Regions from separate parts of the Alteromonas sp. MmMcT2-5 genome, predicted to be linked through region 2. Evidence: predicted binding sites of a transcription regulator. Region 2 holds the regulator's gene; each other region holds the start of a gene.
The links. The regulator LexA, encoded in region 2, represses DNA repair genes until DNA is damaged. The targets are predictions, from matches to a motif close to TACTGTATNNNNATACAGTA.

Region 1 (2,277 bases), on a different contig from region 2:
TGACTGGCTGCTTTAGCAAGTGTGGGAGTTATCCCCCCGCCTGCCCCAACTGGTAAGCGAACCTCTTTCCATACTGTACGCCTGATATCTCTTCCTAAATCAAGCCAACTGTCATGGGAAAGGCGCGTATCAAAGCGGGCAAACAGTTCATCTATGGAATAAACATAAATATCATCAGCGAATTGGCTGATAGTATCCATCATCTTGGTACTAAGCGAGTGATAAAGTTCGTAATTAGAACTGGTCACTACTACGCCATGCTTTTTAATCAGTTCCTTAACTTGGAAGTATGGAACAAATTTCTTAATGCCAAGCTTTTTGGCAATAGGGCAAACTGCGACAATGCAACCGTCGTTATTGCTAAGGGTGACGACGGGCTTATTTCTAAGATCAGGTCGCATAACCTTTTCAGCACTACTGTAAAAGCCAGACGCATCGCAGAGAAAGTACATCATGCCCCTATTTTCTTATTGAGAGGCGTGTGGATCCTAACCGAACGGGTCACCACGCCCTCGAGTGAGAAGTCATCCCCTTCTTTGATGAAATAGGGTTTGGCACCAATCTGAGACGAAATAAGGGCCCTTCGCTCCATATCAATTTTCTTGCAGCAAAACACTCCATTTAACACAGCCACGATGATGGACATATGCTTCACTTGTTGCGCTCTTGAGATAATAAGAATGTCGCCATCAAAAATGCCATCCAGTTCCATTGAATTCCCCTGCGCTACGCCTACCCATGTGGCAGAGGGTTTGTCGATAAGTAGCTCGTCTAAACTCAATTCCATTTCAATGTATTCAGCAGCAGGGCTTTCAAATCCTACTAACCCTGCTTGCGCTTTTACTGGGATAACCTTCATAAAACCATATAACTGTATAAATGTACAGTTATTGTATTTTCAATCGATGATAGCCGTCAAATTACATTCGTTTATTTCATGTGAAAAATGATCTAAGTAATACCTTGTGAGCGCTACATTTTGTCGGTTAAAACATAAAAATTAACACATTAGTTTATGGTATACATGCTTTGGAAAGGAAGAAAATATGGAAAATACGAGCATGGAAAACACATCAGGTATAAACAATTAAACCTGGCCGATATCTATGCCTACCGGCAACAACACAGTGAGCCACTCGTTACTGACTTTTTCCGGTGGGTTTATCAACAACGACAGCGCACTGATTTACTCCCCAAGTCTCCCTTCGCCAAGGCACTCCATTATGCGCATGAACGAAAAAGCCAACTCAAGGTGTTCCTGAGCAATCCTGCTTTACCCATGGATACCAATCATCTTGAGCGGGCATTGCGGGTAATCCCCATGGGGAGAAAAAACTACTTGTTCTGTTGGTCTGAACTCGGGGCTGAACAACTGGGCATACTGCAAAGCCTGATGGTGACTTGCCGCCTGCAAGGCATCAATCCCTACCACTACCTCGTGGATGTATTGCAGCGTGTAGCACTGCATCCGGCCAAAGACGTTCTAGACCTCACCCCCAGAGTGTGGAAAGATAAGCTTGCCGATACGCCACTCACATCCGATGTACAACAACACCGAAATTAAGCGCGAACATGAACATCAACATCAACGACCTCACTCTGGAACAGCTGTACCAGCTCAATGACATGGTCTGTCAACGCATTGACCAAATACGCGCCCAACAAGAGCGAGAAGCTATTGCGCGTATTCGACCCGGTATGAAAGTGACTATCGAAGGGCCTGATGGGACAATCTTCGGGATTGCCCTAAAACTTAACCGCAAAACCATTATCGTGGCATCTGAAGATAAACTACGTCAGTACAAGGTGGCCGCTGGATTGGTGAAACCTGTCAACGACCTGAATTAGACTGCTTACGGTCCATATTGATCGCTTACTTAACAAATACTATATTGTAAGAAATATATGTTTAACGCTCATCAGACCCGCTATCTAGATACATGCTTTGAATAAACTCGATCTCTGCCGTTGATAATACATTAGCTGAAACCATACATTGCCCGTCTAAATATCTAGAAAGAAGCTTACGCAACTCTTGATCAGTAAGGTACTTATTGCCTTCTACATACTCTCTAATTTCATTCGCACATCGCATATGTTAAAGCCTCACCTAACAAGTTTTTTCTGCTTTTGCTCTCTAAAGAAATAGCCTTGCATTAGCAAGTCTAGTTCCTTGCAAAATACATATTTTTCAAAACAGTCCACTCCTTCGACAATAACGCTTCCAGCCTTCTTACGTAGATTGATAAGTAGGCAACTTAGCAACTTTTTGTCTTG
Region 2 (2,277 bases):
AAGCAATTTCGACCTTCACGTTTTCGTGAAAATTAGCTGGCTTGGCGCCACGGGACTTTCTATGTAGATACATTGAGGCGAACATCACGCCAAAAACTACAACCGCGATACCTACACAAATGAAGAACATCAACATATGGAGGTCGTATACCTGCCCACTGATGTCGGTAGCACCGCGTCTCAAATTAAGCGAAGAGGCTTCTTCGCTTGCTTCTTGCGCAAAAAGCAAAGGGGAAAAAAGCAAAATTGGTATACTAGAACACCATTTTGCGAAAACGGTCGTTAGTTGTTTCACTCAGCACCTCCGTAATGGCGTGGTCAAAGACGCTGATTAATTTGCGCGATGCCCTACCAAATGGTTTGCGAACGATTGACCCATAACCTCAACTTGTAAAACAAATTTAGAGCCATTGTTATTATTTTGTTAATCTCTGTATAAGAATTGCGCAATAATGTCGTGCCGTCTAGTCTTTTCTATTAAAAATTTAACGAAGTGGTTAATTTTTAATCATTTACTAAAATGGTCGCGGGGATTTCAAGTGCAAAAAAGAGAAAGCGATTGCTGTGGGATGCCCTTGGAATCAAACAGGCATTTTGAACACGGGGTTAAAGTAAATGCTCGACTAACTAGTTAAGAAATCAATAAGTAATCGATGACTCAATGTCGATTTCAAACAAAATTCACAATAAAAAATGGAAAATACTTGAAGCATTCATAGAAAGAATAACGTGAGTAATGATAAAAATAAGCGCGCAGAAAACCAACAGGTTTGCTGGGCAGGATAAAACCTAAGTTGGCAGATTGAAGAAAAAAACAGGAACAAAAGACATAAAAAAAGCGGCTAACGCGCCGCTTTTATACAAACAAGCTAAAATACTACATCCAGTCAGCGTTTCTGATCACACCCACCGCAATACCTTCTATCGCAAAATGTTCAGTCGCCAAATCGACTTTTATTGGTGCAAACTCATCATTCTCAGCATGAAGCAATACTTCACGCCCGCGTTTCTCTAGACGCTTTACGGTGACGTCTTCATCTACACGCGCCACAACCACCTGACCGTTGTGTACATCAGTGGTGCGATGAACAGCGAGAAGATCACCGTCTAAAATACCAATGTCTTTCATGCTCATACCGTTAACGCGTAGCAAAAAGTCGGCATGGGGTTGAAACAGTGCAGGATCGACTTTGTAGTGCGATTCAACATGCTCTTGCGCCAAGATCGGCTCACCGGCTGCAACACGCCCAATTAACGGTAGGCCTTCTTCTTCTTGTGCGTCGTTATCAAGAGGGATATTGAGCTTAATGCCACGAGACGTACCAGGCAAAATTTCAATCACGCCTTTACGCGCCAATGCTTTCAAATGTTCCTCTGCTGCATTAGCAGAACGAAAGCCAAGCTGACGGGCTATTTCCGCACGAGTAGGCGGCATTCCCGTTTCTAACATGGTTGTTTTAATAAGTTCTAAAACTTCGGTTTGTCGAGCTGTGAGTGGGCGCATAAAAGACCTGTCTGTTCATACAGTTCCTGTAAGTATATACACCTAAAACTAAATAACAAGCACTTGCCGCGTCTTTTGCGATCTGCAATAGCCTACGACAAGTGCTTTCCTCTTATTTTACGAGAAGAGCCATGTTCGGGTTACTAATTTGTAACTCCAGCTCCCCATCACTATTTTGACGTGTGCGCATGCCTTCAACATTATCGAGCCCAAGTCCAGGGCTTTGCCACACCACATTGCCTTTATTATCAACCTCAACCACGCGATATGCGATGCTGTCATAATAATTGTACGAATAGTCATTCTCGTTAGGCTGGTAGATAGCGAGAATCGACTGATTAGACGACGTCGTTGGAACAGCCGCTATATACTGAGGGTAGAATGACGGTGCTATAGCGTCTTTGAGTTCTAATGCATCGCTCGCCACGTCATAAACATTGATGGTGTTGTAGTTTCTATTTAAACACGCAAATTCAAGTTCGCTATCACTATCAAAATTTACCGTGAGCAATTGGTCACAATTGGTTTCCAATTCATTCAATCCAACAAATTCACCATCCTGCATTTTATAGAGCTTGAGCGAACTATAGCCCCCAACAGCAAAATAATGCACACCGTCTTTTTCAGAGGCAGCAAGCGCATTAATTGAAAAATCGTTAATGATTGAGTCGATAAGCACCTGATTCTCGATATCAAACGCTTTAAGTCGATTGTTCTCAATAATAACTGCATCGGCGTAACTATCGTTATTTACGTCAATGGCTTCAATAAAC
Region 3 (2,277 bases), on a different contig from region 2:
TATTTCCAAGGATCTTGGCGCCAGCGCCGATTAACACGCCTTGGCGAATTTTAGGGTGACGGTCGCCCGACTCGTTACCGGTACCACCTAATGTAACGCTCTGCAAAATAGATACGTTGTCTTCAACTACTGCAGTTTCGCCCACTACAATGCCAGTTGCGTGGTCAAACATGACGCCTTTACCAATACGCGCAGCAGGGTGGATATCTACACCAAAGCTTGCCGAGTTGCGGCTTTGTAAGAATAAAGCAAGCTGATGACGCCCATGAACCCAAAGGTAATGCGCCATGCGATGTACTTGCACAGCATGAAAACCTTTAAAGTGAAGTAAGGGAGTGAGGTAATCGTTGACCGCCGCATCCCGCGCCTTAATCGCTAGAATGTCAGCAATAGCCGCTTCGCTGATGCCAGGCTCAAGTAAGTAAGCTTCATCGAAAACTTCACGAATGGCGAGCGCAGGCATGACGTCGTCTGCCATTTTGTTCGACAGAATAAAGCTTAGCGACGATTCAAAGTTGTGATGTGCAAGAACACTGGCATGCACATAGCTAGACAGCAAAGGCTCTTTTTCAGCAACAACTTGCGCTTCTTGTTTCAGCGTAGACCAAAAATCGATGGGCGTAGTAAGTGCGGTCATGAGCAAGTCCCGTTTTATAAAAATGCTGTGTTCTATCAGAAAATTGGGTAAGCAATCTAAACTTGTTCCTTGCTGTGCATATCTATGCTGACAAAAGGGAACGCGTAAAAGTTTACCTGAGTTTGATGTGATGCAATACCGATGTGATACCGACCAAGCGCATAATTCGATCAATTTATCGAATTAATTCGTTATAGCTAATAACCGTATCGTACATGTATACATCGTTAAAGCACTCTGCTCTCTCGCTGCGTCTAACTGAGTGCTTCCATTAATTTAATAGAATGTTCAGAGCGCTCGTATCTTTCATTAACTAATACTTAAAATCATAATTGCACACGAACGTATAATGCCGTTGAAGTTTATCTTCACTGGGAAAAACTGGACTGTATAAATCAACAGGCAGGTGGCATAATAGCGCGCTGCTGAATGTATAACACTATCAACTAACAGGTACCACACTATGGATGTATCTCGACTGCTAGACGAGCTAAACGACAAACAGCGTGAAGCAGTAGCAGCCCCACTATCTAACGCCCTAGTTTTGGCTGGCGCGGGCAGTGGTAAAACCCGCGTATTAGTGCATCGCATTGCGTGGTTAATGGAAGTCGAAAACATCGCCCCTTTTTCTATTTTGGCAGTAACCTTTACCAATAAAGCAGCCAAAGAAATGCGCGGCCGAATAGAGTCGTTGATGGGTCGCAGCCTGCACAATATGTGGATTGGTACCTTCCACGGGCTTGCGCATCGCTTACTACGTGCGCACCATGCAGAAGCCAACTTGCCTGAGAATTTTCAGATAATTGATTCGGACGATCAATATCGACTTATTCGCCGCATTCTGAAGGCCATGAACCTGGACGAAAAGCATTGGGCGCCTCGTCAAATTCAGTGGTACATAAATGGCAACAAAGACGAAGGCTTGCGCCCTCAGCACATTGAAACCCACGGCGATCATATTCAAAAGACCATGCGCGAAGTCTATGCGGCATATCAAGACGCTTGTGACCGTTCAGGCTTGGTAGATTTTGCTGAACTGTTGCTACGCGCACATGAATTATGGGCTAAAAACCCAGAAGTATTAGCCCACTATCAACGTCGTTTCCGTGCAGTGTTGGTAGACGAATTCCAAGATACCAACAATATCCAATATGCATGGCTTCGTATGCTGTGTAGTGGTGGTAATAATAACATTATGATTGTTGGCGACGACGATCAGTCTATTTACGGCTGGCGCGGCGCAAACGTAGATAATATTCAGCACTTCCTGAAAGACTTCAACGAGCCTACTACTATTCGCCTTGAGCAGAATTACCGCTCTACAGGAAACATTCTTAAAGCGGCGAACACGGTTATCGACAACAATACGGGCCGTTTAGGGAAAGAGCTTTGGACGGAAGACGCGCAAGGCGAGCTGATTTCTGTATATGCGGGTTTCAACGAGCTAGATGAAGCGCGCTTTATTGTTTCGAAAATCAAAGATTGGCTTAATCAAGGCAACGCCCTTACAGATACCGCCATTCTTTATCGAAACAACGCCCAGTCTCGAGTACTGGAAGAAGCCTTGCTACACGAAGGGCTGGCGTATCGCATATACGGCGGTCTGCGCTTCTTCGAACGCCAAGAAATTAAAGACGCCC

Region 1: a site for LexA is predicted at 870-889, ahead of MHN09_RS18530 (S24 family peptidase). Genes of this name have one in related genera too.
Region 3: a site for LexA is predicted at 1,022-1,041, ahead of uvrD (DNA helicase II). Genes of this name have one in related genera too.

What each region holds. Positions count from the first base shown of each region.
Region 1 is NZ_JAKRFB010000062.1:3,517-5,793, reverse strand. Features, by position in the region: gene MHN09_RS18535 (Y-family DNA polymerase) at 1-452, opposite strand, end outside; gene MHN09_RS18530 (S24 family peptidase) at 452-859, opposite strand; gene MHN09_RS18525 (transposase) at 1,025-1,564, shown strand; gene MHN09_RS18520 (hypothetical protein) at 1,573-1,848, shown strand; gene MHN09_RS18515 (hypothetical protein) at 1,910-2,095, opposite strand; gene MHN09_RS18510 (EAL domain-containing protein) at 2,107-2,277, opposite strand, start outside.
Region 2 is NZ_JAKRFB010000002.1:145,160-147,436, reverse strand. Features, by position in the region: gene coxB (cytochrome c oxidase subunit II) at 1-295, opposite strand, end outside; gene lexA (transcriptional repressor LexA) at 878-1,504, opposite strand; gene MHN09_RS02635 (hypothetical protein) at 1,617-2,277, opposite strand, start outside.
Region 3 is NZ_JAKRFB010000005.1:271-2,547, forward strand. Features, by position in the region: gene cysE (serine O-acetyltransferase) at 1-637, opposite strand, end outside; gene uvrD (DNA helicase II) at 1,101-2,277, shown strand, end outside.